DNA from 3 places in the Jeotgalicoccus huakuii genome. Region 1 is predicted to be linked to each of the others. Evidence: riboswitches for the same ligand, from Rfam matches in the RefSeq annotation. Region 1 holds a riboswitch; each other region holds the start of a gene.
What was found. A riboswitch is a leader RNA that binds a small molecule or an ion and turns the genes downstream of it on or off. The one in region 1 is predicted to bind S-adenosylmethionine.
Positions count from the first base shown of each region.

Region 2: linked by a shared signal. The riboswitch ahead of V6E76_RS01090 (5-methyltetrahydropteroyltriglutamate--homocysteine S-methyltransferase) and the one ahead of V6E76_RS00815 (ATP-binding cassette domain-containing protein) in region 1 are both predicted to bind S-adenosylmethionine.
Region 3: linked by a shared signal. The riboswitch ahead of V6E76_RS03985 (methionine ABC transporter ATP-binding protein) and the one ahead of V6E76_RS00815 (ATP-binding cassette domain-containing protein) in region 1 are both predicted to bind S-adenosylmethionine.

Region 1 is NZ_JAVIYN010000001.1:184,256-194,801, forward strand. It holds gene chrA (chromate efflux transporter) at 1-901, opposite strand, end outside; gene V6E76_RS00805 (putative RNA methyltransferase) at 1,018-1,872, shown strand; gene V6E76_RS00810 (SprT-like domain-containing protein) at 2,201-2,689, shown strand; SAM riboswitch class I at 2,726-2,828, shown strand; gene V6E76_RS00815 (ATP-binding cassette domain-containing protein) at 2,887-3,900, shown strand; gene V6E76_RS00820 (methionine ABC transporter permease) at 3,953-4,552, shown strand; gene V6E76_RS00825 (MetQ/NlpA family ABC transporter substrate-binding protein) at 4,552-5,358, shown strand; gene V6E76_RS00830 (aminotransferase class I/II-fold pyridoxal phosphate-dependent enzyme) at 5,358-6,506, shown strand; gene mreC (rod shape-determining protein MreC) at 6,578-7,426, shown strand; gene mreD (rod shape-determining protein MreD) at 7,429-7,947, shown strand; ribosomal protein L21 leader region at 7,989-8,059, shown strand; gene rplU (50S ribosomal protein L21) at 8,071-8,379, shown strand; gene V6E76_RS00850 (ribosomal-processing cysteine protease Prp) at 8,379-8,699, shown strand; gene rpmA (50S ribosomal protein L27) at 8,711-8,995, shown strand; gene obgE (GTPase ObgE) at 9,081-10,361, shown strand; gene ruvA (Holliday junction branch migration protein RuvA) at 10,371-10,546, shown strand, end outside.
Region 2 is NZ_JAVIYN010000002.1:8,218-18,763, forward strand. It holds gene V6E76_RS01035 (SDR family NAD(P)-dependent oxidoreductase) at 63-773, shown strand; gene V6E76_RS01040 (M48 family metallopeptidase) at 877-1,020, opposite strand; gene V6E76_RS01045 (metal ABC transporter solute-binding protein, Zn/Mn family) at 1,207-2,139, shown strand; gene V6E76_RS01050 (metal ABC transporter ATP-binding protein) at 2,152-2,868, shown strand; gene V6E76_RS01055 (metal ABC transporter permease) at 2,875-3,750, shown strand; gene V6E76_RS01060 (metal ABC transporter permease) at 3,747-4,595, shown strand; gene V6E76_RS01065 (metal-dependent transcriptional regulator) at 4,658-5,317, shown strand; gene V6E76_RS01070 (Dps family protein) at 5,393-5,848, opposite strand; gene V6E76_RS01075 (Cof-type HAD-IIB family hydrolase) at 6,053-6,832, opposite strand; gene V6E76_RS01080 (hypothetical protein) at 6,850-7,260, opposite strand; gene V6E76_RS01085 (ribonuclease H family protein) at 7,269-7,862, opposite strand; gene V6E76_RS01090 (5-methyltetrahydropteroyltriglutamate--homocysteine S-methyltransferase) at 7,922-9,007, opposite strand; SAM riboswitch class I at 9,099-9,204, opposite strand; gene V6E76_RS01095 (MFS transporter) at 9,363-10,538, shown strand.
Region 3 is NZ_JAVIYN010000005.1:66,495-77,040, forward strand. It holds gene sufB (Fe-S cluster assembly protein SufB) at 1-506, opposite strand, end outside; gene sufU (Fe-S cluster assembly sulfur transfer protein SufU) at 527-964, opposite strand; gene V6E76_RS03945 (cysteine desulfurase) at 954-2,180, opposite strand; gene sufD (Fe-S cluster assembly protein SufD) at 2,198-3,511, opposite strand; gene sufC (Fe-S cluster assembly ATPase SufC) at 3,527-4,309, opposite strand; gene V6E76_RS03960 (DUF4870 domain-containing protein) at 4,531-4,875, opposite strand; gene V6E76_RS03965 (DUF4352 domain-containing protein) at 4,975-5,553, opposite strand; gene cyoE (heme o synthase) at 5,910-6,815, shown strand; gene V6E76_RS03975 (MetQ/NlpA family ABC transporter substrate-binding protein) at 6,892-7,737, opposite strand; gene V6E76_RS03980 (methionine ABC transporter permease) at 7,775-8,467, opposite strand; gene V6E76_RS03985 (methionine ABC transporter ATP-binding protein) at 8,464-9,486, opposite strand; SAM riboswitch class I at 9,567-9,665, opposite strand; gene V6E76_RS03990 (thioredoxin family protein) at 9,706-10,020, opposite strand; gene V6E76_RS03995 (toprim domain-containing protein) at 9,971-10,378, opposite strand; gene gcvH (glycine cleavage system protein GcvH) at 10,472-10,546, opposite strand, start outside.

The sequences.
Region 1 (10,546 bases):
GTAAGAAAATTGCAAATGTTGCAAATAAGCCACCGAGCCAGCCATTCATAACAGTGCCGAGGTATGAAGCGAAGGTGAAAAGCGGTCCTGGAACTGCTTGAGTTGCCGCATAGCCTGCTAAAAATGCCTCTTGTGAAATCCAGCCCATTGGTACAAGTTCTTGCTCTAGAAGTGGTAACACAACGTGACCACCTCCAAAAACCAAGGAGCCAGCACGATAAAAGCTGTCAAAAACAGATACCCAATAATTTCCCGTAAATTCTCTTAACATGGGTAGTAAGAATAACAATATAAAAAATAAACTTAAACAGATGATAGAAAAAGTTTTGTTAACTGGGAACAAAGTTCTTTTCGTATCAGCTTCATGGTCCTTAAATATTAAAAATCCAAGCAGTGCAGCAATTAGAATGACGCCAACTTGTGTAATAACTGATGGAAAGATAAGTATAATAACTACTGCTAAGAGCGCAATCAGTTTTCGACTTAGATCAGGTGTTAAATTTTTAGCCATGCCAAGTATTGCATGTAAGACGATGACTACTGCAACAATTTTTAAGCCTTGAATCCAAGCTGCATCAGCAATATTGAAGGTTGTTAAAAGACTAGCAAAAATAATTAGTGCAATGACTGAAGGTAAGGTGAATCCTAAAAATGAGATGATACCACCTAAAACGCCACCTCGCATGACACCGACTCCGATACCCACCTGACTGGACGCGGGACCAGGTAAAAATTGAGAAAGTGCGACAAGATCAGCATAACTCTTTTCATCCATCCACTTTTTACGCTCGACATACTCGGTATGAAAGTAACCGAGGTGTGCAGAGGGTCCACCAAAAGAAGTTAAGCCTAATCTTGTGGACACTAAATATATTTCAAGTAATAGCATGAATCGCTTCATTTAATCCTCCTTAAAAACTTGTTTTTGTGTAGAATACCATTTAAAGTTATTGAGTACTATAGAAATTTATATTCTTTTACAATTCATAATGTAATTGAAATAAAGTAGGTGAATTAATGAAAAAGAGAGAAATTGCAGCGCTTGGTTTTCAGAAATTAGAATCGAATCTACAGTGTCCGATTTGTAGTGCTGATTTAAATGTCGTCGATTCAAATCGTTTAGTGTGTGAAAATCGTCATAGTTATGACTTAGCAAAACAAGGCTACGTCAACATGTTGCAAAAACAAGTATCATCGATGTATGATCAAGACTTATTTGATGCGAGGTATAATATTATATCAGTTCATAATCTTTACAAAATAATTCATCAAAAAATTGCTGATATAATTAATGCACTTCCAAATGAAAACCGCCTTATTTTTGATGCAGGTTCTGGTGAAGGTTCACATTTACGTTCAATTATAAAACTAGTTGATAAAGATAACACTCATGGTATTGGATTAGATATCTCAAAAGATGGTGTATTACTCGCGAGTAAAAACTATAGTCATGAAAACTGGGTGGTCGGAGATTTAAGTCGTACACCGTTTAAAGAGAGTAGTATAGATGTAATCTTAAGCTACTTATCTCCTGCGAATTATGAAGAATTTCAACGTATTTTAAAGCCGAACGGCATACTGATTAAAGTTATTCCGGGTAGCAAGTACTTAAAAGAAATTAGAGAAACTTTAGCTGGTGATAGTCAAGAATATGAGAATACGGATACCTTGGAGTTAATGAGAAATAAAGTAGATTTTATTTCCGAAGAGAGAATCACATATGAAGTTGAACTGGCTAGCGTCGCTTTAAAAGATTTAATAAAGATGACCCCGCTCGGTTGGCACGTAAGTCAGCAAGAGATTAAAGATTTTACTGAAACAACAAGTAAAATAATTACTGTAGATTTACACATTATTCAAGCGAAATATTGAAATAACTGTCATTGTAATCTTATCAAACTGCGTTATAATATTGTTTATGGGCTATTATTTGAAATATTTGAGCTTATATTACAAAGATATTACAAACATAATTATTTCACATTAAGGCTTGAAATAACCCAAAGATTAAAATATAATGAAAATATATTAAGAAATACATAACAGAACGACCTATTAATTTATAGCTATACTTCATATTATTAGCTCAATCGTTCTTTGATAGTGCCTTTGGCCTAGATATCATATTATATTATTTATCTGTTAGGGAGACTTCGAGTCTCTCTTTTTTTATGACTATTTATAAGTAGTGGTGAGTAAGGTGGACGAAAAAGAATTATTAGAATATGCAGTAGCATTCTCTAAGAAGCATTTTAATGTGGATTTTAATATTTCACTAAGAATCTCAAATAGAATGACTGCAAAGCTTGGCGCTTTTGTAATTAAGACGAGACACAACAGGGTTATTAACGAAGAGATTGTCATGTCGAAAACCTTTATTGACAATAATCCGAGGCACGTAATTCTTGATGTCCTACACCATGAATGTGTGCATTTTTGTCTATATCGACTAAACAAACCTTACCGAGATCAAGATGATTATTTTAAGAATACACTCAAGAAGCTCAACATTTCATTAACAAGAACCTATAGATACAAAGGCACTCTACATCATTATCAATGTATGCACTGTAATTATAAATTTACTAAACGTATGAAAGGTTATGAGAAGCGGTATGTCTGTGCACGTTGTCACTCGAGATTTACTTATCTCGGTCAAAGTAAAGAGTCGCCTCTTATTGACTTTTAGAATTAAATCATATAGTATTACTCTAAATTGAATATGAAATTATCAAGAGAGATGGAGGGTCGGGCCCTATGAAGTCTCAGCAGCGGGCTTATTTAAGTACTGTGCTAAATCCTGCAGGCATCGGCTTGGAAGATAATCAAACATCGCCATTTGTCTACATGATGAATGGTTTTTTTATTTTAAAGAGGAGGTAGATCATGAGCATAAAATTGGAGAGCGTTTCAAAAACCTATCAATTAAAAGGTCGTAAGGTTGAAGCATTAAAAGAGACATCATTAGAAATTAAGACAGGTGAGATTTTTGGTTTAATCGGTTACTCAGGCGCAGGTAAATCTACCTTAGTTAGATTAATTAACTTATTGGAACAACCAACAACGGGTTCGGTAACAGTTGCTGGTGAAGATTTAACGAAGCTCACTAAGAATGAACTTAGACAGAAACGCCAAAAAATTGGTATGATATTTCAGCAGTTTAATCTCATTGAATCTAAGACTGTTTATGAAAATATTGAATTTGTTCTAAAGGCTTCAAAATTTGATAAGAAAAAGAGACCAGGCCGTATCAAGGAATTATTGGAATTGGTTGGACTTGGAGACAAGGCTGAAATTAAATCATCAAATTTAAGTGGAGGGCAAAAGCAAAGAGTAGGTATTGCTCGTGCACTTGCAAATGATCCTGACATCTTGCTTTGTGATGAAGCAACGAGTGCCTTAGATCCAGACACGACTAAGAGTATTCTAAAATTATTGAATCGAATCAATAAGGATTTAGGTATTACGATTATCGTCATCACTCATGAAATGGAAGTTATTAAAGAAATTGCAGACCGGGTCGGTGTAATGTCTCAAGGTGAAATTTTAGAAATAGGTCAAACTTATGATGTCTTTAGTCATCCTAAGCATGAAATTACTAAAGACTTTGTTCAAGAAATTTATAACTTTGAAGTCCCTAAGCAGTTTAAGGCAACGCGTGAGAATCAAGTGATTACAATTCAGTTCCTCAGTGAAAATGCAGAAGAGAATTATCTCAACAAACTGTATCGTAATTTTGATTTAAACATTAGCATTTTAAATGGACGCATTGAATACATTAAGGATCAACCACTTGGCTTTTTAATGTTCCAAGTGACTGGTAAAGAAGAAGAAATTAATAGACTGAAAAGTCATATTGATCAGACGAACGGCATAGAAAGGGTGGGTTACATTGGATAGTTTCAGTCAGTTATGGCCAATTTTATATAAAGCATTACTTGAGACTACTCAAATGGTTTCTATTTCAATATTTTTTGCAGTGTTATTAGGATTACCACTAGGTATTCTTTTATATATTACGCAGCACCCACTCCTTTTTAGAATTAAACCTTTAAACAGTGTCCTCGGATGGTTGATGAATATTATTCGGTCATTCCCATTCATTATCTTAATCGTTGCGATTATGCCTTTTGCAACTTGGTTAGTTAACGATTCACATGGACCTGTATTTGCAAGTGTGGCCTTATCAATTGCTGCAGTACCACTATTTGCCCGCCTCGTTGAATCTAGTTTCAACGGTGTTAAAGACGGTGTGATTGAAGCGAGTATAGCAGGTGGCGCTTCAATTTTCTTAATCGTTACGGATGTTTTGTTACCAGAAGCGAAAAAGAGTATTACCCAAGCGATTACGCTAACAATTATTTCAATTATTGCTTTCTCAGCGACTGCAGGCGTTGTCGGTGGTGGTGGTGTAGGTGACCTAGCCATACGCTACGGTTATTACCGTTATGACACATTAACGATGATTGTGACAGTGGTTGTCTTAATCATTATCGTACAAATTGTTCAGTGGGTCGGCGACCGACTTGCAAACAGAGCGGAGGATAAGTAATGAGAGGTATTATAACATTTTTAATTGGTACACTTTTTGTCATCGTTCTAACAACAGTTTTACTCCATGAGGATGAAGGTGAAGTGATTACTATTGGTGCATCTAGTGGACCATTTGCTGATATGGCCACATACGCATTAAAGCCTGTACTAGAACAAGAAGGTTATTCAGTTGAAGTCATTGAGTACAGTGATTATATTCAACCGAATAATGCATTAGCCAATGGTGATATCGATGCTAACCTCTTTCAAAATGTACTCTTCATGGATAGTTATAATGAAGAAAATAATACAGAATTAAAAAATATCATTCAAGTACCAACTGCGCCTATGGGGCTATACAGTGGAACATTCGACAGCATAGACAGTATTACATCAGGAAGTGAAGTGGCTCTGCCTTTAGATCCTGTTAACGCTTCACGCGGTTTCTTAACTTTACAAGATGCTGGGCTCATAACAATTAGTGAAGATGCTGACATGTTTGCCATCGAAGAAGCAGACATTATCGATAACAAGAAAAACTTAGAATTTATCTTCCAAGATGCTGGCCAACTGCCTAGAAGTGTCGATCAGATTGGTCTGTCTCTTGTGCCAGGAAACTTTGCGCTTGCGAGTGATATGAAGTTAGAAGATGCCTTGTCATTAGAGAATATGAACGAATATTTTAGAAATCAAATCGTGATTAACGGTGAAGATGCCGGAAGCAAAATGGAAGAAGACCTTATCAAGGCTGTAGAATCTGAAGAATTTAATGAAGTCATTGATGCAGATTTCCAAGGTTTCGATAAACCAGAGGAGGATGAATAATGGCGAGTGATTTATTGAATAGTTTAAGTCCGAGCTACTTTTCTAGCATGATGAACAAAAAATTAGAAACAGGGGAAAAACCACTCTTAAATCTAGCAGTGGGTATCCCTGATGGTTTGACACCAAAAGTTATTACCGATGCTGTCAAGGTAGCGATTGACAAGGAAGAAAACCAAAAATATGGTTCTTTTCGTGGGAAAGAAGAATTAAAAATCAGTATTAAAAATTTTTACAAGAGAACTTATGATGTCGATTTAAATGATGAGAATATCGCAATTTTATTTGGTACAAAAAACGGCTTGGTTAATTTCCCACTTGCACATTTAAATCCTGGCTCTGGAATTATGTTGCCAAACCCAGGATATGCCGATTACATTACAGCTGTTGAATTAGCGGGGGCAATGGCCATCGATATGCCTTTACTTGAAGAAAATAATTATCTACCAGATTTCGATGCCCTTGAAAGAGAACTTAAAGAGACGGATTTAATTTATTTAAACTATCCTTCTAATCCAGTTGGTGCGGTCGCAACCCAAGAATTTTTTGATCAAACAATTGAACGCTTTAAAGGTACGAATACACAAATCCTTCATGATTTCGCCTATGCCGCATTTGGTTTTAACGAACAACATCCGAGCATATTAACGAGTGATAAAAATCTTGAACAATCCATTGAAGTCTACTCACTGTCAAAAGGATTTAATATGTCAGGTTATCGTATAGGATTTGCTGTCGGCAATAAGGACATGATTGAAAGCATTAATAGATTCCAAGATCATACAAATGCTGGTGTCTTTGGTGTCACTCAGGATGCAGCAGTGGCAGCCTTAGATCATGCAGATGAACTGATACCAAAACAAAATGAAATCTTTAACAAGAGAAAGACATATATTAATGAAGCTTTAAGTGCATTAAATATTCCAATTCAACATATCGACGGGGGTATCTTTGGTTGGATTAAAGTACCGGACGGATTTACAGGTGAAACATTCGTTGAGTATTTATTAAAGGAACAGTCGATTTTGACTACGCCGGGTATTCCATTCGGTAGCCGAGGGACGAATTATATTAGAATATCTTTAGCCGTAGAGGATTCGATATTACAAACTTTTGTCGACAGGCTAATAGAGATTAAAAATCTCTGGTAAGTTTAGTGCTAGTCCCTTATTAAATGTGTTATTATTTATTTCAGATATATTTTATTGGGGGCGGACGGAGAGTGACTAAGTTTTTTAATAGAAACCGCTTGCTCATCGTACTATTTGGGATCATTGTTTTGATTGCCTTAATAGGGTTTTCATTAACAGACCGTAGTACGACGACAAAAGCTGAACAATTTACTGGCGATGCGGTCGCAACTACACAAGAAACCGTTAATGCACCATTTGGTTTTATCGGCAATATATTTTCAAATTTTTTTAATATGTTTGGTGCAGTTGAAGAGAATGAAGAATTAAAAAAACAACTAGATATGTTACCGCAACTACAGGCGGATAATGAGCGGTTAACTGAAGAGAACCAAAAGCTTCAAGAAGCCCTAGACGTCAGTTCTAATATGGACTATGAAACAATTAATGCAAATGTCATTTCAAGATCTCCTGACCAGTGGTTAAACTCTTTTACTATCGATAAGGGTGAGAAGGATGGTCTAAAAGAAGGTATGGCTGTATCAACTTCTAAGGGATTGATTGGTATTGTTAATAGGGTGAACGGTGGTTCAGCCTTTGTAGAGATTATTTCATCCAATGCGTCTCAAAATAACCTATCTGTAGAGGTCAAACATGGTGACGAGACAGTTTATGGTAACATTAGAAATTTTAATACAGAGAAAAATGTTTTAGTTATCGAAAACATTAAAAATCAGGTAACGATAGAACAAGGTGATGAGGTCTATACTTCTGGATTAACAGGTTCTTTACCTGAAGGGATTGTGATCGGTCAGGTAGTAGAAGTAGAAAATGATGAGTATGGTCTGAGTCAAAATGCTTATGTCCAAATGAACAGCGACTTAAATGACGTGGATACGGTGTTTGTTTTAAAACGAGATCCTGAATCATTGGAGGACTAAATATGCAGATGATTGTCATCTTCATCTTGGGAATTATTCTCATTTACATCGATATGACATTTACAGCTTTTAGTCCCATGATGTTGTTTGGTGTTGAGGTATACTTTGTACCTAAGTTCTTATTTATGTACATCTTACTTCTCACAATTTATGCGGGGCCAAAAATCAGCATGTTTTTCGCGCTACTGTTCGGCGTCATGCTAGATGTCTATATCGGTTCGATTTATGGTATCTATAGTTTTGGATTTATTGCTTTCGTTATATTTATGCAAACAGCATTTCGCGTATTTTACCGTGACTTTGTAGCTATGGCTTTTGTTGTTTTGTTGAACTCGTTTTTCTTTGATTTATATCAGTACCTTATCTATCGTATTTTAGAATTTATTTCTATGCCATTCTTTGATTTTATTGCCCTAAGAGCAATACCGAGTGTATTGGTTAATGCGATTATGTTTACAGTTATATATGTCTTAGCAATACAAACAGCAAAAGTGAGAAAAGAATTACGTAGTAACAATTGACATGGTAGTCCAAAATTTGTATAATACAGTAGTTGATGAAAAGTGAACATCAACCGCTCATATATAGGTCTAAGCGGGAAGCCCACCTATAATGGCGTGTCTTAAAAAATAGGAGGTGTAAGTATGTTTGCAATCATCGAAACAGGTGGAAAACAAGTAAAAGTTGAAGAAGGACAATCAATCTTCGTTGAAAAAATCAACGCTGAAGAAGGTGCTTCATTCACATTTGACAAAGTACTTTTTGTTGGTGGAGACAGTGTTAAAGTTGGTGCCCCAACAGTTGAAGGTGCTACTGTTGAAGCAACGGTTGAAAAACACGGTCGCGGCAAGAAAATCAACATTATCAAGTTCAAACGTAGAAAGAACTATAGCCGTAAGCAAGGTCACCGTCAGCCGTACACGAAATTAACAATCGGCAAAATCAACGCATAATGATTAAAGTAATCATCGCACGTAACAGTGAGTCACAAATTACCGAATTTACTATGACAGGTCACGCGGACTATGATGTCCACGGTAAGGATCTTGTTTGTGCAGGTGCTTCGGCAGTTGTTTTCGGTTGTGTCAATGCACTATTTGCACTCACTGCTAGTGAACCTGACGTCGACATGGCGGATGATGGCGGATACTTAAGTATGAAACTTGAAAATCCGGATGACGACAAAGTTCAATTGATTTTGGAAACTATGATTGTTTCATTGAAGACTATTGAATCAGAATATACGGAATTTATAAAACTTGAATACGAGTGAGGTGTATTTACATGCTAAAATTAGACTTACAGTTCTTCGCATCGAAAAAAGGTGTAGGTTCGACTAGAAACGGTCGTGACTCAGAATCAAAACGCCTTGGTGTCAAAAGACAAGACGGTCAATTCGTAACTGGAGGATCTATTATCTTCCGTCAACGCGGAACTAAAATTCACCCAGGTGAAAACGTAGGACGCGGGGGAGACGACACACTATTCGCTAAAATCGATGGTGTTGTTAAATACGAACGTGTTGGACGCGACAAAAAACGTGTTTCTGTATACCAGGAAGCGAAATAAGACTATTGTGGCATCAGCTTCTGCTGATGCCTTTTTTTATGAGTGCTATAATATAAATTAGAGAAAAATACATGGAGGTGAATCTATGTTTATAGATTACGTATCCGTCTTTTTAAAGGCTGGTAATGGTGGTAATGGCTTAGTTGCTTACCGCCGAGAAAAGTATATACCGCTGGGTGGACCAGCAGGTGGCGATGGTGGTAATGGCGCTGACATTATCATGGAAGTTGACGAAGGTCTTAGAACTTTAATGGATTTTAGATTCCAGCGTCATTTTAAAGCTACTCACGGTGAAAATGGTATGAATTCTAATATGCACGGAAAAAATAGTGCACCGTTAGTATTAAAAGTACCACCAGGTACAATTATTAAAAATAAAGAAACGGGTGAGACACTTGCTGACTTAGTTGAACATGGTCAACAAGCAGTCATCGCTAAAGGTGGACGCGGCGGCCGTGGAAATTCAAGATTTGCGACCAGTCGTAATCCAGCACCAGATTTTGCCGAGAACGGTGAGCCAGGAGAAGAATTAGAAGTTACTATGGAACTGAAAATGATGGCAGATGTGGGTATAGTTGGTTTTCCAAGTGTCGGTAAATCAACATTGCTTGGAACTGTATCACAAGCTAAACCCAAAACAGGCGACTATCATTTCACAACCTTACAACCGAATCTAGGCGTAGTATCCACACAGGATGGCCGTACATTTGTCATGGCAGATATGCCGGGATTAATTGAGGGCGCATCAGATGGTACTGGTCTTGGTCATCAATTCCTAAGACACATTGAACGCACAAAAGTGCTCGTTCATGTTATTGATATTGCTGAGGTAGATGGTCGGGATGCGATTAGTGACTATAAGACGATTCGCCAAGAGATGGAACTGTTTAATGCGGAACTTCTAAATCTTCCTGAAGTTATTGCTTTAAATAAGGTTGAATTAATCGATCACGATAATGAAATTATCAATCATTTTAAGGCTGGCATTGACTCAGATAGTGATATTGTGGAAATATCAGCAGCAACAGGCGAAAATCTAGATGAATTACTTTATAAAGTTGCAGGTTTACTTGAGAGACAACCTGTAGTGAAAGAAGAAATCGAAACGGAAAGCCGTGTAATTTACAGACACGAAAAAGATCCTGATCGCTTTGAAATCACTAGAGATGACGATGGTGCTTACGTCGTATCCGGACACTCGATTGAACGTCTCTTCATGATGACTGACTTTAACCGTGAAGCAGCGGTGCGTCGTTTTGCAAGACAGATGCGTACAATGGGAATTGATGATGCCCTTCGTGAACGTGGGATTAAAGCAGGAGATATCGTTCGTATTTTAGGCGGAGAGTTTGAATTTGTAGAATAGGTGAATACAATGTACCAATATATAAAAGGACAACTCACAGAAGTGAAACCGACAGGCGTCACAGTTGAAAACAGTGGTATTGGCTATCATTTATTAGTCGCGAATCCATTTCGTTTAGAGCAGTATATTAATACTGAAGTTAAAATTTATACTGAGTTTATAGTGCGTGAGGATGCACAGTTACT
Region 2 (10,546 bases), on a different contig from region 1:
CTTTATTATACTTAAAAATAAGTTCATTTCATAATGAGAACTAAAAAATAGGAGGGAAAATTATGCAGGACTTGAATGGTAAAAATGCATTGATTACAGGTGGTTCAAAAGGAATAGGCTTAAAAACTGCTGAAGCGCTTGCCAGAGAAGGCGTCAACATCGCAATTACAGCACGTAATGAAGAAACTCTAAAGGAAGCCCTTGCTATTTTAAATGAATATAAAGTGTCAACAATCGCAATCCGTGGTGATGTATCTGTAAAAGAAGAAGTAGATGAAATCGTATCGTCAGTAGTTGAAGAATTCGGTACTATCGATATCCTTATCAATAATGCAGGTATCATGGGAGGCGGTAGTTTCTTTGACGACAACGAAGAAATGTTCAGACAGATGCTAGACGTCAACGTGTTCGGTATGTACTACACGATGAAAGCTGTCCTACCACACATGCAAAAAGAACAACGCGGGGATGTTATCAATATCGCTTCAGTGTCCGGTCTAAGAGCATCAGAATCCAGTGCCCTTTACTCCGCTTCAAAACACGCAGTTATCGGTTTGACTGAAGGCGTTATGCGAGAAGTGAGAAAAGACAATATACGCATGTCTTACCTCACACCATCCGCTGTATTAACAAGAGAGCCTAACTTAGACCCAGAAACAATGACACATCCAGAAGACATTGCTGATATCATTGTGAACCAACTGAAAATTAACCCAAGAACCTTTGTTAAAAATAGTGAGATGTGGGCAACAAATCCACAGCCACTTGAATAGAGTTGAATTGTAAGAGCTGATCTTTATCAGCTCTTTTTTTGTGGTGTTGTTGTATATTGTGGCTGTTTCGCGAAGTCGTTTATTTTTCGAAGCTCAATCACACTTAAAAATGCTCAATTATATATTCAATTAACATAACAATCGGATTACCAAAAATGGCAGCCAGTATTATCCCTATCACTAAACCCCAAATAAATAGTTTACGCTTCTCCCTTTTAGTTTCTTTACTTTCATTATCCTTGGCCATTGAAAATCCCCCTCTCATAAATTCCAACATAAAATTAAACCATTTAATATTACTTATCCTTTCGTAAACTCCCTGAAACAAACTTCCCTCAGCCTAATTCTCTTCTTTTCGGTTTGACTAATTTAAATAATTAGGGTAACCTAATAATTAAAATTACATAACCCAACCAAAGGAGAGTTTATACAAATGAAAAAATTAATAACGATGATAATGGCTTTAACTTTAACGATTATCTTAGCCGCTTGTAGTACTGAAGCAAGTTCTGAAACTGACAACGATAAACAAAACCTTGTCGTCACGACGACCTTTATCAATGATATGGTCTCTGTTTTAGATGAAGGTATAGACGGCTACAATGTTGAAATGATTATTCCTGCTGGAGAGGACCCACACGTGTATGAACCTAAGGCAAGTGATCTTAGGGTGTTAGGTGATGCGGATACCGTGCTTTACCACGGTTTAAATTTTGAAGGTCGAATGGCAGATGTGCTTGAGGAAGGTGTATCGATTACTGATGATTTCAATACGGATCATTTAACGACAATGGAAGATGATGAGGGAGGCTCTGAAACTGACCCTCACTTCTGGTTTGATATCGAACTTTACAAACAAGCTGTTACAAAAGTGAAGGATACTTTAATCGAGAACAATCCTGAAGCAGAGGATGCTTATGAACAAAATTACGATAACTATATTAAAGAGCTTGATGAACTTAAAACTTACGTATCAGATAGAGTTGAAGAAATTCCTAAGGAATCCCGTATTCTTGTGACGCCTCACGATGCTTTCCAATACCTAGAGAAAACTCAAGATATAGATGTTCACGCACCTCAAGGTTTCTCTACTGACAGTGAAGTTTCAAATAACCAAATTGAAGAAACTGCAAATTTAATAGCTGACAACAATATTAAAGCAATCTTTGTAGAAACAACGACAAATCCAGACAGAATGACACGCCTTCAGGAAATTGTCGAATCTAAAGGTGGTTCAGTAGAAGTGGTTAACAGCGATGATGAGAAATTACTATCTGACTCTTTAGCCGTAGAAGGTGAGGCTGGTGATACCTTTATCGGTATGTACCGTCATAATATTGATACGATCGTCGACAATCTTAAATAAAGGAGGATAACTATGTCACATTCAATAATTAACGTAAATGATTTAACTGTAGCCTATAACAATAAGTCTGCAGTTCGTCATTTAAATATAGATGTTAAAGCAGGGAGTTTAACTGCGGTTGTCGGTCCAAATGGTGCGGGTAAATCAACTTTAATGAAGGCAATCATGAAGTTAATCAAACCCACATCCGGGCAGACATCAGTCATGGATGACACTAGTAAAAAAGCACTTAAAAATATTGCCTATGTACCTCAAAAAGGCGACGTCAACTGGGATTTCCCTGCTACTGTCTTAGACGTCGTCATAATGGGACGCTATGTTCATAAAGGTTGGTTTAAAAGACCAAATAATGAGGATACAAGAATCGCTCTAGAAGCACTGAAAACAATGAAGATGACAGAATATAAAGACCGTCAAATCTCTGAGTTATCAGGCGGTCAACGTCAGCGCGTCTTTTTAGCGCGTGCTATTGCACATGATGCGAGTATTTACCTTATGGATGAGCCGCTTCAAGGCATCGACATTACAACCGAAAAGTTAATTATCGACACCATGAAAAATTTACAAAAACAAGGTAAGACTTTTCTAGTTGTCCATCATAATTTAAATACTGTCCCTGAATATTTTGATCATGTCATCATCTTAAACAAAACAGTCATTGCAAGCGGTCCGGTAAAAGAAGTCTGGTCAGAAGATAATATTAATGCCGCTTATTATGAAATGATGTGATAAGTAATGGATATTTTAACGTCTTATTCATTTATAATTGTCGCTTTCGGCACGGTCATTTTAGCAATCGCTTCAGGCGTAGTGGGTACTGTCAGCGTCTTAAAGGGACAAAGTTTAATTGGTGATGCAATCGGTCATGCAACTTTTCCAGGCATTGTTATTGCCTTTATGATTTTTGGCATGATGGAAACGTCAGTCCTCGTGATTGGTGCAGTCATATTTGGAGTGCTTGCCTTTTGGTTTATAAACAAAATCACCTCAGAGTCAAAGATTTCCTTAGACAGTGCCCTTGCCTTAATCTTATCTAGCTTTTTCGGTTTGGGTATGGTCTTAAAAAGCTATGTACAAGGCAATTCCAATTTTTCAGGTACCCAAGGTATAGATGACTTTATATTTGGTCAGGCTGCCTACATGTTGAGATCTGATGTCTATATCATCATTGCAGCTGCCCTAATTAGTCTGCTGATATTTACTATTTTCTATCATCAATTAAGAATCTACATTTTTGATGAAACATACAGCCGTACAATCGGTATTAATAAAAACTTGATGAACACACTGGTCTTACTCATGACAATTGTCTTAATTTCAGTTGGACTGAAGGCAGTTGGTGCCATTCTAATCGTAAATATTTTAATCGTACCTGCTGTTATAGGCAGTTTATGGTCGAACCGTTTCCTTAATGTGCTCGTTATTGCCGGTATTTCAGGTGGCGTTTCAGCCTTTATAGGCACCTTTGTTTCAACCGCATTCACAGGTATACCAACTGGTCCAGCGATTATTCTTTCACTCATTATTCTATTAATACTGTCCCTAGTCGCTGCCCCAAAAGGTCTCGGTGCTAAAATTATTCAAAATAAAAAGCGAGGTGCCAACATATGATAGAAGTTTTTGCAGTCCTACTCATCACGGCACTTGCAACGAGTTTACTTGGTGTATTTTTAGTCTTAAAAGGACAGGCGATGACAACCGATGCCATCAGTCATACGATTTTGCTTGGTATCGTACTCGCTTTTTTCATCACCAATGATTTACGTTCACCCCTACTCATCATCGGGGCAACAGTCATCGGCTTATTAACCGTCTATCTAATCGAGCTAATATCTAACTCTAAGTTAGTCAAAGCCGATGCTTCAATCGGCATTGTCTTTACAGGTTTATTTGCAATTGCAGTCATTTTAGTGTCGAGATATGCAGATGACGTGCACTTAGATATCGATGTCGTCCTCATGGGACAAGTCTTATTCGCCCCCTTAAACCGCATCGATATTTTTGGCATAAGCCTACCCTATGCACTTGTTCAGCTAACGATAATATTACTGATCAACATCATCTTCGTTCTCTTGTGTTACAAGGAATTAAAAGTCACAAGTTTTGATCCAATATTCGCTGCTGTTTCCGGTTTTTCTGCAACACTGATCTACTATATCCTGATGTCACTAGTTTCTGTTACAGCAGTAACAGCTTTTGATGCTGTTGGTTCAATACTCGTCATTAGTTTCTTTACTGCCCCGGCCATGACTGCTTATTTAGTTTCTAAAAGATTATCTAGAATGATTTGGCTCACACTAATTATTGCAGCATTCAACAGTATAATCGGCGGCATATTTGGTTATTTCACAGACACCTCTATATCAGGTAGTGTCGCAACAGTTTCATTCATCACATTTATACTAGTGTTTATGACTCAAAAATTCACTTTAAGCCATAGAAAACCAGTAAATTAAATTTGCCTGTTTTATAAAGTTTCTTCATAATTAGACATGAAACTTGTGAATGGAGGGTAACGATGAGCCCCACTAAAGAAGATTATTTAAAAGTGTTATTTGAACTCGGTGCTTGGAAGATTCAAGTGCCCAACAAAGAGATTGCAGAGCGGTTAGGTATATCACCACCGACTGTCACTGAAATGATGAACAGTCTCGTCAAAGCCGGCTGGGTCACATATATTCCATATAAGGGCAGCATGTTAACTGATGAAGGTGCAGAATATGCAAAGAAGCTCATTCGTAAGCACCGTCTTTGGGAAGTGTTTCTCGTGAAAAACCTTAATTTTGAAAAGGACGAAGTTCATGATGAAGCAGAGCTACTGGAACATTCAACGAGTGATCTTTTAGCAGACCGCTTAGAAGCGTACTTAGATTATCCAAGTCATTGTCCCCATGGCGGTGCAATCCCCTTAGATTTAATGGAGAAACAAGAAAAAGTGTCGATTCGTCTGTCTGATGTTGAACTGAATCAACCAGTCAACATCGCACGTATGCTTAATGAGGAAAAACTCGTTCATTACTTCCAACGTGCCAATCTAAATGTAGGTGATCAGATTAAAATTTATGAGGTGGATAAAACTCTTGATCTTCTATTCATTCACAACATAAGTCGTGATGAAAACGTTGAACTCAGTCAAACCATTGCACAATATCTCTTTGTTGTTATTGAGGAACAATAAAAATGACCGGTGCGTTAGAATTCTAACGCACCGGTCTTCTATATCATTTCATTAGAGCATGTACCCTAATAATTATTATTCACCTAAATAAGATTTAAGCATCCAGTTGTTTTTCTCAACATCTTGAGCAATTGCGATGAACATATCTGCTGTACGATCGTCACCAGCATCTTCTGCTGTTTTAACTGATTGATTTAATTCTGCAGATAACACTTCGAAGTCTTCAGTTAACTGTTTAACCATTTGTTTAGCATCAAGACCATATTCGCCTTCTTCAATGCTAGACTCTTCTAGTGATTCTGTAAGTTTAGCAATTGGCTCTCCACCTAGAGTAAGGATACGCTCTGCTAAATCGTCTACATATACTGCTGTTGCATCGTATAACTCTTCAAATTTAGCGTGTAGTGAGAAGAAGTTAGGTCCTTTAACATACCAATGGTAGTTGTGTAATTTAGTCCATAATACTGTGTTGTTCGCTAATTGCTTGTTTAATACTTCGATTACTGCTGTTTTTTCTGTAACTTGTGCCATTATAAAATCACCTTTCCCTTATATAATAGTATGAGTTTGCGCAACTACTTATTTAGAATCATTATTATTTATATATTTATTATAGCAAGGATAGAATACTTAATCAAGTCCTATTTAGAATTATTATAAATAAGACTTTATCTATCTCGCTAACAATAATCTCTACCCCTACTAAATTATTGTAAACATAAAAAAATGACTGATTTATATTAAACCAGCCATCTTCAAACCTTCTACTAACCCGTTGTCGTCCACATGACAGGTTTGATATCGACTCACTCTTTTTGCCTCATCAACAGCATTCCCCATAGCAACACTATTTTTAACTAAGGTAAGCATTTCTACATCATTCGGTCCATCTCCAAATGCATATACCTGTTCTATGTCGACACCCATTTTCTCTATCAACATTTCTATCCCTTTAGCTTTAGAACCACCTTTAGGTATGACATCAGTAGCAAAGTCATGCCATCTTAAGAAGTAAACATCGTCATATTTGTTTTCATACGCTTCTTCTTCGCCATCTGTACAAAACAACAGCGCTTGATGAATATCATTATTATGGTAATACGCTTGATCTTCAGTGACTTCGAAGTTTAACTTTAATGATCCGATGCCACTTTGAACATGTTTATGTTCTCTCGTACTCACTCGAAGATCGTTCTCATCACAATATGCGATTGGATGATCATTTTTATAAGCTTGTTTAGTCAGTGCATCAAGTGTTTCATCCGAAATCGGATTTTCATAGATGACCTGACCCTCGTAGACAATATATTGACCGTTGTAACTAATGTATGTTTCAATACCTAACATTTCTCTTAACTCTTTAAACATAAACGGACCACGACCTGTCGCAATTGCAACAATATGTCCTTGTTCCCTGAGTTGTATTACAGCATTTTTAGCATCTTCAGGCACTTCTTTAGAAGTGTTATATAATGTTCCATCTATATCAAAGAATATCAATTTCTTATCTGTCATATGGCACCTCTTTTGATTTAAATAATATAAATACTCGATAAAATAATCACTGCAGCAATCAGTATAATCCAAATTACAATCATAACCAGATTCGCTTTATCGTAAAAAGCTGTATACAAGAGAAAATCCGTCATGATATTTAATAGTAATTGTAAGATGATTACTAAAACTAAAGCACTCAGACCTAAAGTAATATTTCCCGAGAAATACAAGATGATTGAAGTGATGTAAACCAGTGTCATTACAATGAAGAATATTCTTTCCTTCATCACTAGATTTAATCGCATTATCTTTGCAATCGTTTCTTCTTCATCATTAAAGTAACGTCGTTCATCGAATGAAAAATGGATTCTATCTTGGTCAAAAAATGAGGTTGCCGCAAATTTAATTAATAGTCCTGCAACTAAAACAAATAAAAGTATATGCATAATTTCTCCTACTGACTTACAGCTTGTTTAGCGAGTTGGTCTGCAAGTTCGTTAAATTCCACGCCTGTATGTGCTGCCACCTTATAGAAATGAATATTAATCTTCTTATTATATTCATGCATCGTTTTAACATAATTTTGAGTGACAGAATTCTTCGCTCTCCACTCTTCAGTATACCATTTTTCTAATCCTGCATAATCGTAGTGCACGTATATATCACTATAGTCATGATGAATCGCCCACTCCACTGCATAGAGAATACCTGCTATTTCTGCCGTTACGTTCCAAAGATTGACTTCAGGGTCGACCTCAGTCGGTTCACTCGCTTGGTGAATAACATGATCGTCCACTATAAACACCGCACCAAAGCCTGCCTTTTCACTTCTTTTGTCATAACTACCATCCACATAGGTCACAAGGGCACCTTTAGGAATATCTACTGTTTCATCTTTTAAATTATCGATAAAATTCTCAGCTTCTTGTCTTGTTTTAAATGATTTGAATTCTGCACCACTATAACCTTTGACTGCATTTTGACAGTCCGGCCAATTAGTGAATATGCCTGTTTGATGTCCTTTACGCACTGCATAATATTTCGCCATAACGATACTCCTTTAAATAAATAAAACCACTCATGATTGTACCATGAGTGGCAGTTTCCTTATAATAATTCGTCAGCAAGTGAGATGACGTAACGTAATTTTTCCCACTGTTCTTCCTCAGTTAAAACATTTCCGTGGTGTGTCGAAGAGAATCCACATTGTGGACTTAAACGAATCTGTTCTTTAGGTACATAATTGGTCGCTTCTTCAATACGCGCTTTGATCACTTCTTTATCTTCTAATTCACCACTTTTTGAAGTCAGTAAACCGAGCACAACAGCTGGGCCACCATCAGGAATTTCTTTTAGTGGTTCAAAATCGCCTGAACGATCATCATCATACTCTAAAAAGAAACCATCAACATTTTCCTTAGCAAATAAGACAGGCGCAATCTTGGCATATGATCCTTCAAATGCCCAAGTAGAACGGTAGTTTCCTCGGCATAGGTGGGTAGTAATTACCATATCTTCTGGTTTCACTTCTAGGGCGCCGTTCACAACTCTTAGAGCTAGATCTATAAGTTGTTCGCGGTTATAACCACTTTCCTGATACGGTTCTTCTTCTGTATTGAGTCTTGCAATATAAACATCATCTAACTGTAAGTAGCGACAACCGACATCATAGAATGCCAAGATGGCATCCTGGTAAGCTGCAATAATGTCATCTGCATATTCTTCAATGTCCGGATAGATTTCTTTATTACGTACACCATAGTTGAAAAATTGGTTAGGTGAAGGAATGGTTTGTTTTGGAACAGCTCTGTCTCCAACGATTTCCTTAAACAAGATAAACTCTTTCACGTGTGGATGGTTTTTATCGAAAGAAATCTTACCGATGTTGCGGATATTATAGGCTTCTGTCTTCATGCCATTGAATGAGTATCCTTCTTCAGGGATATAGCCTTCAAAGCCACCAACATGTTCCATAAAGTCAGTGTGCCAAAAACGGCGGCGGAACTCGCCATCCGTAACAGCCTTGAGGCCGACTTCAATTTGCTTATCCACCACTTTCTCAATTTCTTCTGTTTCTATTTTAAATAATTCGTCTTTACTGATATTACCTGCTTCAAAGTCTTTTCTTGCTTGATGTATTCTGGCAGGACGTAATAAACTTCCTACGTGATCTGCTTTAAATGGTGCTGACATGTAATAACCTCTTTCAATATTGTTTTTAAATAAATAAAATCCCCTTCTATCTTGTTTAAGATTTAAAAGAGGAGTGCTTTACATGTCCATCTTCTCATCTTTAAGTCACAAGAACTTTAAGGAATTAGCACAGTTCCCCTAAGGGTCCGCTGCTGAGGTATCGACGGGCCTGTTCCCTCCACCTCTCTGGATAAGAATTTTATTTACTTAATTGAACATTATATTAGCACTAGCCATAATATTCTGTCAAAAAACTTATGAATCACTAAGTGAAAACACTTTCTTCATATATATTATAGACTTTGTTTTTAATGTGTAATAGTATATCTCTTATGCTTTTAATAAGGAGGTTAATATGAAGGATCAAGCTTCAAGACAACTTGTCATTACAATTTTTATGATCGGTGCCTTTGCAGTCGGCATGACTGAGTATGTCGTAACCGGTCTATTAACTCAATTTGCAGCAGATTTAAACGTTGAAGTTTCTACAACCGGTTTACTCTTAAGTGTCTACGCACTCAGTGTTGCTGTATTTGGTCCGGTGATTCGATTATTAACGTTGAGATTTTCTCCGAAATTACTCTTAATAATTTTAATTTCTATATTTATAGTTTCTAATATTGTTGCCGCGACCGCACCAAATTTTGAAGTATTGCTATTATCGCGCTTATTATCAGCTTCTATGCATGCACCCTTTTTCGGTGTCATGATGAGTTTAGCGATGGCAATTTCTCCACCAAATAAGAAAACCGCTGCAGTTGCCCTAGTAAATGGTGGGCTCGTCATCGCAGTGATGCTCGGTGTACCATTTGGTTCATACATTGGTGCCTTGTTAGACTGGAGAATCGTCTTTTGGATTATCGTTACCCTCGGCATAATCAACTTACTTGGACTCATACTATTCACCCCAAACTATAAGACAGGTGAAGCACCGAAAGTCTCTAGTGAATTGTCAGCATTAAAAGATAAGAATGTCATCATGTTAATGATTACGATTATTTTTGGATACTCAGGTGTATTTACTGCCTATACGTTTTTAGAGCCCATGTTAAGAGACATTGCTGGTATGGGAGACTATGGTGTCACTTTTAGTATGCTAATGTTTGGTACTTTTGCAGTTATTGGTAACTTCTCATCCGGTCGAATTCAACCCGGAAAACTAACTGGAGCAGTGACTTTGGTTATTCTGTTCTTAGCCATCGTCTTATTCGGTTTAACCTTTATGTTAGAAGTGCCTTATCTTGCCTACCTTGCTGCTGGATTATTCGGCTTAGGCACATTCGGAATTTCACCAATGTTGAACTCTAAGATTATTTTTGCAGCAGTTACCGCACCCGCTTTAGCCGGTACTTTGGCTGCTTCAGTTTTCAATCTTTCAAACTCAATCGGTGCATCACTCGGTTCACTCTTATTGACTAACGGATTCTCGTACCGTGAGATTACCTTCATCGCCGGTGGTATGTTAGTATTTGGCGCTTTATGTATGGTCGCCACTCACTTCATAGAAGATAAAAGCCGTTTTGAAAATTAATGTTTTTA
Region 3 (10,546 bases), on a different contig from region 1:
TCTGTAATCGGCACTACAGTAGAGAAATACTCTTTGAATAACTCCTCATTTTCTCTTAGTGCAGAGTCAGTATCTTTAAAGATTACACCTTTTTCTTCTAGATCTTGTTCCATGTTGTGGTATACAACTTCTGATTCATACTGTGCAGAAACACCTGCGAGGTATTTTTGTTCTGCTTCAGGAATACCTAATTTATCAAAGGTACGCTTGATTTCATCAGGTACTTCGTCCCAAGAACGTTCAGTTTGCTCTGATGGTTTTACATAGTAAGTAATATCATCAAAGTTCAATTCTGATAAATCCCCACCCCACATAGGCATAGGGCGTTTATAGAAGTGTTTAAGTGCCTTAAGACGGAATTCGAGCATCCATTCAGGCTCTTCTTTCATCTTAGAGATTTCTCTGACAATCTCTTCTGTTAATCCTCTATCGGAACGGAAGATTGAGATGTCTTTATCGTGGAAACCATATTTGTAATCGCCAATATCCAATGCTTCTTTGACCATATATGATCACTCCTCAATTATTATTTATCGGATTCTTTAAACCCTTTTTCGAGTGCTTTCCAAGTGAGTGTTGCACATTTGATACGTGCAGGGAATTGATTGACACCTTGCAGTGCCTCAACGTCACCCATATCATCAGTGATGTTATAGTCCTCACCAAGCATCATATTAGAAAATTCATTTGCCATCTCGAGTGCGCGTTCAACAGATTCGTTCATGATCGCTTCTGTCATCATCGAGGCACTTGCCATAGAAATCGAACAGCCTTGCCCTTGGAACTTAACATCTTTTACGATTCCAGACTCAACATTTAATGTTAGCTGAATTTCGTCACCACAAGTCGGGTTATTCATTTCAATTGTCATTGAGCCATTTTCAACAACCCCTTTATTTCTTGGGTTCTTGTAATGGTCCATGATGACTGAACGATACAGTTGATTTAAGTTGTTAAAATTCATAAGAGAAAAACTCCTTCGTTTTTTCCAAGCTCTCGATAAACTGATCTATCTCTTCGATGGTGTTGTAAATGTAAAAGCTCGCTCTTGCTGTTGAGTGTGCTTGACACCATTTCATCAATGGCTGAGCACAGTGGTGACCTGCCCTAACTGCAATGCCCTCTGAGTCCAGTGCAGTAGCAAGGTCATGTGGGTGAACCCCTTTTAGATTAAAGGTAATCAGTCCCGCACGCTGACTTTTGGCCGGACCGTAAATCTCAATGCCTTCAATTTCAGACATCTTGTCATAGGCATATTCTACAAGCTCTTTCTCATAAGCATGGATGTTGTCGAGGCCTAAGTTGTTGAGATAGTCGATAGCAGCATTTAAACCAACTGCTTCGGCAATCATAGGTGTACCTGCTTCAAATTTCACAGGTAAGTCAGTCCATGTAGATTCTGTTTTATAAACATAATCTATCATATCTCCACCGTATTCAATTGGCTCCATTTTATCAAGTAAATCAGCTTTTCCATACAGAATGCCAATTCCTGTAGGACCTAGCATTTTGTGTCCGCTAAAGGCATAGAAATCTACATCTAGGTCCTGTACATCTACTGTCATATGCGGTACCGCTTGGGCTCCATCAACTGCAATGTAAGCACCGTGTTCATGGGCGATTTCAGCCATAGCTTTTATATCGTTAATTGTACCAAGTACGTTAGATACATGAGTGATTGCTACAATTTTTGTGTTTTCTGTTATAACACTTCTTAGACTGTCTAGAGTAATCGTCCCGTCAGCTTCAAGAGGAACGAAAACGAGTTTCGCGTCTTTACGCTTTGCAAGTTCTTGCCATGGCACTAAATTGGCATGGTGTTCCATTTCAGTGACGATGATTTCATCACCTGCTTCAATCACTAGTTCACCAAAGCTTCTAGCAACTAGATTAATTGCGGCAGTTGTCCCGCGTGTATAAACAATCTCTTCAAAGCGTTTTGCATTGATGAAGCTACGTACTTTCATACGTGCTTTTTCATAAGCATCAGTCGCTTTAGTTCCGAGCGTGTGAACTCCACGGTGAACATTTGAATTATATGTTCTGTAGTAGTCATTCATTGCATCGATAACTTGTACTGGAGATTGGCTCGTTGCAGACGTGTCTAAATATATAAGGTCTTTTCCGTTTACCTGACATTCAAGTATCGGGAAATCCTGACGGATTTTATTTATATCCAAGTCAGTGTCCTCCCTTCTTAAGATAAGACTTTAAGTTCAATGACCTCTTTAAGTTGTTTCTTAACTTTTTCAATTGGTAGGGCTGAAACAACTGCATCTAGGAAACCGTGAATAACAAGGCGTTCTGCTTCCTTCTTATCAATTCCACGACTCATTAGATAGAAGAGCTGTAATTCGTCAACACGACCGACAGATGCTGCGTGTCCAGCAGTTACATCATCTTCGTCAATTAAAAGGATAGGGTTTGCGTCACCGCGTGCATCTCCACTTAACATAAGTACACGAGATTCTTGTTGTGCATCTGCTTTAGTTGCACCGTGTTTAATATATCCAATACCATTAAAGATACTGCTTCCCTTATCTTTCATTACACCGTGTTTTAAAATGTGACCATTAGATTCTTTACCATAATGAATAATTTGTGTTGTAAAGTTAGACGTTTGTTCACCACGTCCGACGTGAACAATTTTCAATTCTGACTCGGAACGATCACCCATTAAGTATGTTGTATTATCATAGATGATATTTGAATCGTTCATTAGACCTAGTGCCCAATCAATGTTCGCATCATCAAATGCCACACCGCGACGGTTTACATAACCAGTCATTTCTTTAGGTAAGAAATCTACAGATCCGTAAGTGATCTTTGCGTTGTTGTTGGCAATAACTTCAGAGATAATATTAATTTTCTCTGTTGAAGACTCTAGGTTTGAGAAATAGTTTTCTACAAAAGTAACTTCTGAACCTTCATCTGCAACAACTAAAACGTGATTAAACAATGAAGCCGTCTCGTCATCGTGTAGGACAACAGATTGAATTGGTTCTTCAATGATGACATCTTTTGGTACATAGATGAACACACCGCCATTTAGCATAGCTGCATGGTAGGCAGCAAGTTTGTTTTCATCAACTTTTACACCTTCGGTCATGAAATATTTTTCAAGAAGTTCAGGGTGATTTTCACTTGCTTCAATTATATTTTCTACAATAACACCTTTATTTTTTAAGCCTTCATCTAACTGTAGGTAGGCAGGTGTATTGTTGTGTTGTACGTATATATTTTGTACATTTTCTAGATCGATTAAGTTTTTAACACCTTCTGGTAACTCTTCTAAAGTGTTGTATGTGCTACTTTCAACAACTGGAGAAGTGATGTTAAAGAAATCCCATTTATCTACTTTAGTCTTGTCAGGTTTAATCATGTCAAGACTATCAAATTTTTCTACAGCTTCTTTTCTTTTACTGATCAAAAACTCAGATTCACTTCTTGCTGTAGCATCAGCAATTATGTCTTCTTTGTTCAGTTCGAATGCGTTTAATTCAGTAGTCATAGTGATCCTCCTGTCTTATTTATCTTCAGCGGCGTTAGTTTCATCAATGCCAAGTTCTTCTTTAATCCAATCGTAACCATCAGTTTCAAGACGTTCAGCTAGTTCTTTACCGCCAGATTTTACCACTTTACCTTTCATCATTACGTGGACAACATCAGGAGTGATGTAGTTCAACAGGCGTTGGTAGTGAGTGATGATTAGTGAACCGAAATCTTGACCACGAAGTTTGTTAATACCGTCAGAAACTACACGTAGCGCGTCAATATCAAGACCTGAGTCGATTTCATCTAAGATACCGAATTTAGGTTCAAGCATCATTAACTGAAGGATTTCATTACGTTTTTTCTCACCGCCGGAGAAACCTTCGTTAAGATAACGTGTTGCCATGTCTGGATCCATTTCTAAATATTCCATGTTCTTATCTAATTTCTTAATGAATTCCATTAAGTTAATTTCGTCGCCCTCTTCACGGCTTGCATTGATTGCAGAACGTAGGAAATCAGAGTTTGTTACACCTGAGATTTCTGATGGATACTGCATTCCTAGGAATAAACCAGCTTTCGCACGCTCGTCTACATCTAATTCTAAAATGTTCTCTCCATCAACAAGTACTTCACCTTCAGTTACATCATAGCTTGGGTGACCCATAATTGCTTGAGCAAGTGTAGATTTACCTGTACCGTTAGGTCCCATTACAGCATGAATTTCACCTTGTTTAATAGTAAGGTTTACGCCCTTTAATATTTCTTTACCGTCGATTTCAACGTGTAGATTTTTTATTTCTAAAACAGATACCATGTCTAATCCTCCAATTGAAATTTAGTTTGTCTGATACTAGTATAGTTTATAATAATTCTAATCTATAGTCAAAGTACCAGTCTACTGTTACCATCTATATATTATATATCAGAATCCACGCGGTTTAAAGGTTTTGGCTCTAATTATGACCACTTTAATCAGATTTAAAGAAAACCTCACTAAATGACTTTAATATCATTTAGTGAGGTTTAATCAAATACTTATTTAAAGATATCGATTGTGAATGGTGGCTTGTATGACTCACCATTAATTGCTTTTACAATGCCGATAATCGCAAATACGTAGAATGCAATCGTGACTATTGGTCCGAGTACAAAACCGATTAAAATTGCAGTTGTTAACCAAGCGACAAACATGTAGATTGTGTAAGATAGACCAAAGTTCGCTACATCTCTAAGTGCGACAGCAGTTGTTGGTTCATCATCTTTTTTCAGTGCCCAAATTAGAAGTGGTCCAACAACAGCAGTGAATAGTGAAATAACATAAGACACCAAGACGAGCGTGCTGTCAAAACCAGTTTTTGGCGTATTGTAATCTTCATTCATTTTAATTGCCCCTTTTATTATAAGATAGGTGCTAATGTAATTTTACCATCTATAGGGTGTGTATACAATCGATAGGGTTAATGATTACTAAAACTTTCCTTATTTAATTGGTAAGCTGTAAGTCGTTTCTGTTGGCATGCCATTTTCAAATTTTAAATAGTATCCTCCTGAACCCAATTCTGAATCCATCGAGTAAACTAAATCAAATGTTGCTTCTTCGTCAACTGCTAATTCTTGGTTTAAATCTTCTTCAGAGAAATCAAAAATAAATTGCTCTCCACCGCCTTCTCTGTCAGATTCAATAATATCAGGAAATACATATTCACCAATAACAATAGGTTCGTCAGAGATATTTTTAACTGTTAAATTGACCACCCCTAAGAAGACTGATTCTGGTGCGTTGATAATGACTTCTTCAACAGGTTGACCATCGTATTCTTTGACCTGGTCTAGTGAATTGACGGTAACCTCATACTTAGCATCAAACTCATAACTCTCTACTTGTGTAGTGTCACCTATTTCATAAATTTCATCTGATTTACCTTCTTCAGAATTAGAACTTTCATCCTCTGTTTCTTCACTCACTTCACTTGTGTCAGTGGCTTCAGTGTTTTCTTCATTCCCACATGCCGTTAGTGCAAATAGTGTAAATACAAAAAATAATAATAGTTTTTTCATCTTAGATGCTCCCATAACTTATGATAATTATTCCCTTAAATCAATTGTTATCTATGTTACCTTAAAATATTACTATTTACATTATTAATTTAAATATTTATAAAAAACCAAGCAGCTTTTGCTGCCTGGCAAAGGGGTTTACTTTATAAAATCAATTGCATCAACTAAAATTGATTAGTCGAAACAATGATTTCACTCAATTGAATTATTACGAAATCCGTTCTATTTATATAACAGTTATTTACCCAACCCCTTTTCCTTGAAACATCTTTGTCACAAAAAAATCGAATAATTTTTCTGATGCTTTCTTATGACTGTTATAATATAGCTTAATCATTAAATTGCGAGGGACTACATTGGAAACTGAACAAGTTCATAAGCGTAAGTCTATTAACTTACAAACATTATTTATAAACATTAAATACCTACTTAAAGGGAAAGTACTTATCGCAAATGTCCTACCTGTATTCACAGCGTTTTGGCTTGCTTTACACTTTACCCACCAGTCATTTTTCGATCACCTTGGTACTTTTTTCATAACCATGATTTCCAGTACTATGGTCATATCTGGTGCCCTAATGTTTAACAACTGGTTCGAGCATGACCTAGATACACAAATGGACCGTACAAAAAAGCGGCCAACTGTTACTGGTGACTTTCCTTTAAGAAATGTCTTAATTGCTGCAATCATTACAACAATCATCGGGTTGAGCATGATTTTTGTGGTGAATATTGAAGCTGGAATCTACTCATTTCTTGGCTGGTTTTTCTACGTCGTTCTCTACACCTTTTGGTCAAAACGACGCTATACCATCAATACGATTATCGGTAGTATTTCAGGTGCCTTTACACCTTTAATAGGTTGGGCCGTTATTACACCTGCGAATCATTTAGTACCATTAATGTTGTTTTACATTTTACTTATTTGGCAGATACCTCATACCATTTCAATCGCTATTAAAAGACTCGATGACTACACTAGAGCAGGCATACCGATGCTCCCAGTTGTCATTGGCACCAAGGCATCAATTCGCCAGAACTTATACTATGTGCTCGCTTTATTGCCCGTACCAATTATGCTCTTTGAATCGCTCGGTATAATCTTTTCAATTGTGTCAGCTTTACTGACCCTAGGATGGATTGTGCTATCTATTAAAGGTTATACTACACAGGATAAACACCGATGGGCGGAAATGAATTTAAGATACTCCCTCATCTACTTGATTGTTTCATTTATGTTGATGATTGTGCTAACGATATGATGAAAAATGTATATACTATTAACATAGTTCATTAAAAACCTCACTCGACTTGAAAGTCGAGTGAGGTTTTTCTTACTTATTCTGATGGAATAATATTACCGCTGTACTCTTCATCAATATATTGTTTGATCTCATCTGATTGTAGTACTTCGATTAATCTTTGTAGTTCTGGACGTTCTTCATCTCCAGATCTAACAGCAACTAGGTTAGCATAAGGTGATTCTCCGTCTTCAACTGCGATTGAATCTTCAACTGGATTCAATCCAGCATCAATTGCGAAGTTTGCATTAATAATAACAGCAGGTGCTTCATTATTTTCATACATATTAACTAAAAGCTCAGGTGCTGTATTGTTATCAAAGTTAAAGTCGTGAGGATTTTCAGTAATATCATCAAATGTTGCGTCTTGAATTTCAACGCCTTCTTCGATTTCTACTAAGCCAGCGTTAACGAAGAATGAAAGGAAACGTCCTTCTTCTGCAGGATTATTAGATACTAAGATAGTAGAGCCGTCTGGGATGTCTTCAAGTGAATCATAGTCATTTGAGAATACTGCCATAGGTTCGATATGGACATTACCGATGCTAGTTAGGTCATAGCCATGTGATTCAATTTCACCGTCTAAGTATGGTGTATGTTGAAAGAAGTTTGCATCGACTTCTTCATCTGCTAACAAACGGTTAGGTGTTGTATAGTCGTTAACGATTTCTACATCGACAGTTATATCTTCTTCAGCAAGAATTTCTGCTGCTTTTTCTAAAATCTCAGCGTGGGGTGCTGGTGATGCTGCGACTGAAATTTCAGCACCTTCCCCATCCGTTGATTCACCTTCTGAAGCAGAATCAGATTCTGAACCATTTCCACAAGCTGCTAAAACTAAAATAAGTGAAAACAATGTAACGAAACTAAAAAATTTCTTCATGCTAAATCCTCTTTTCTATAAATTTTTATATTAGTAATCAGCGTTTATCCACTCTTTTAGAGAAGAAGTCTCCTAAAATTTGAATGACGAAAACGATGATTAGAATTACCACAGTTGCAACAAGCGTGACGTCAGGCTGGTTTCTTGTAAAACCAACCATGTAGGCTAAGTTACCTAATCCACCGGCACCAATAACCCCTGCGATCGCGGTTGAACCAACGAGCATAATGGATGTTACCGTAATACCTGAAATTAGAGCAGGTAATGATTCTGGTATTAACACTTTCCAAATAATTGTCCAAGTGTTCGCACCCATTGACTCCGCCGCTTCTATTACACCCTTATCAATTTCTTTAAGTCCTATTTCAACTAAGCGTGCATAGAATGGTGCAGCACCGATAATCAACGCAGGTAAGGCTCCATTTGAGCCCATTACTGTACCCATGATTGCTTTTGTAAATGGCATGAGTAGAATAATTAAAATGATAAATGGAATCGCTCTAAAGAGATTGACGATGAAGGATGTCGTTCCATAAAGCGGTTTTGAGGGAACATTTTCACTCTTATTAGATAAGAACAAGATAATACCGAAAATGAGTCCAATTATAAAGGCTGCAATTGTTGCAATCACTGTCATGTATATCGTTTCATAAGTCGCTTCAATTACTGCATCCCATTTCACATTTTCAAAGCTAAACATATTTTTAAATTCTTCTATTACACTGTTCATCCTGCTTCAACCTCCAATGTGACATCGTGCTTTTTAAACTCATTTGAGATTGATTCAAGGGTCTCATTATCGATATCTAATGCAATATATAAATGTCCAAATGATTCTTGATTCGTCTGTTTAATATTACCTGATAGAATATTTACATCTAAACCGTAATTTCTTATGACCTCAGAAACAATTGGAGATTTTGTTCTCGTACCTACAAAGTTTAATTTTACTATTGTTGAAGTTGGGAATGATGCTTTAAGTTCTTCTATTGCGAGTTGATGATCATCATCTGAAATATCATCTTTAACAAAGCGTTTTGTTACACTTGACTGTGGATTTTGGAACAATTCAATTACCGAACCCACTTCAACGACCTTACCGTTCTCCATCACTGCTGCACGGTCACATATCTTTCTGATCACATGCATTTCGTGAGTAATCAAGACGATGGTTAGATTCATCTCTTTTGTAATATCTACAAGTAAATCTAATACTTCATCAGTCGTTTCTGGATCTAAGGCACTAGTTGCTTCATCACATAGTAACACTTCAGGCTTATTCGATAAGGCTCTGGCAATACCGACACGTTGTTTTTGTCCACCTGATAGCTCACTTGGATAGTTATGCGCTCTACCCTCTAGCCCAACAAGTTTGATTAATTCATCAACACGTGCTTGGCGTTCTTTCTTTGGTATACCCGCGATTTCCATTGGAAAACTTATATTTTCTGCAACTGTTCTTGACCACAGTAAGTTAAAATGTTGAAAGATCATAGATACTTTCTGACGTTTTTTTCGAAGATCACCTTTGGACATTTTACTGATGTCATCTCCACTGACAATCACATCACCTTCAGTTACATCTTCAAGTCCATTTAATAATCTGATCAGGGTGGATTTACCTGCACCTGAGTAGCCAATTATCCCAAATATCTCACCGTGTTTAATCGATAGATCAACTTGGTCAACTGCTGTTATATTTTGTTTCTTAGTTTTAAATATCTTAGAAACACTTTTTATATCAATCATGATACATTTCCCTTTCTCATCGAAGAAAAATAAAAAGGCCTACTCATAGTATATGAGTAGGCCTTTGAACTTCATTATGCCTCTCATCTTTAGGATTTGTTCCTGTGATTTAGCACCTTGTCATTAAGACGGTTGCCGTGGCTTCTTAGGGCACTTCCCTCCACCACTCTTGATAAGAGTTCTATTCGATTGAGATTTATAATATCAGACTATTCTCTACTAGTCAACCAGGAATTCATCTAATACTTCACTTAAATATGGTACTGAGTGAAAAGCATAGAGTTCTTTCACAAGTTGGCCATTTTTAAATAACAGTAAGGCTGGTGCTGAACGTATGTGGTATTTATCTATTAAGTCTTTATGATAGTTCAAGTTAATTCTCTCATATGATATCTGCTTCATCTCAGAAACGACTTTCAACATCGATTCTGAAATTTCACATGTTTTACACATCGTCGCATATCCAAAGATAATATAACTTTCCTTATCCTGTGTATTCTTTAATAAATCTGCCGTTGAAATTGTTTCCTTCACGATAAAACTTACCTTTCATTATTAACGCATTATCTACGTAAAAACCGTGTCTTAAGAGGAGGTTAGCTAGATAGTCATGCGGGCAACGACCGACTTCTCCAAATTTTGGATCAATGTAAATATGCGTGCTCTCACTTAAATGTTTTTTAAACCATTGACGAATTTTTCTTCCTTCTTTATCCGCATCGGATAATATAAAAATTTGCGAATCACCTAGCTGTTCGATAATTTCATCTAATTTGGAAATACCCATTGTTCCGAAAGTGCAAATAATTTGTGCCGGTTCTACTAACACTTCTTCTAAGCGACGTTTATCAGTCTTGCCTTCAACAATGAGTACCTTATCAGAAAGATTCATTCGTATCACCCTTAGTTTAATTTTATACAAATTCACCAGAAGTAATAAATATTTAGTTTTAAAAAACTCCGGACAAATGTCCAGAGTTTAAAATTAGCCCTCGATAACTGCTTGGTAACCAGCAGCATCAAGAAGATTATCAAGTTCGCTTTCATCTGAAAGTTCAAC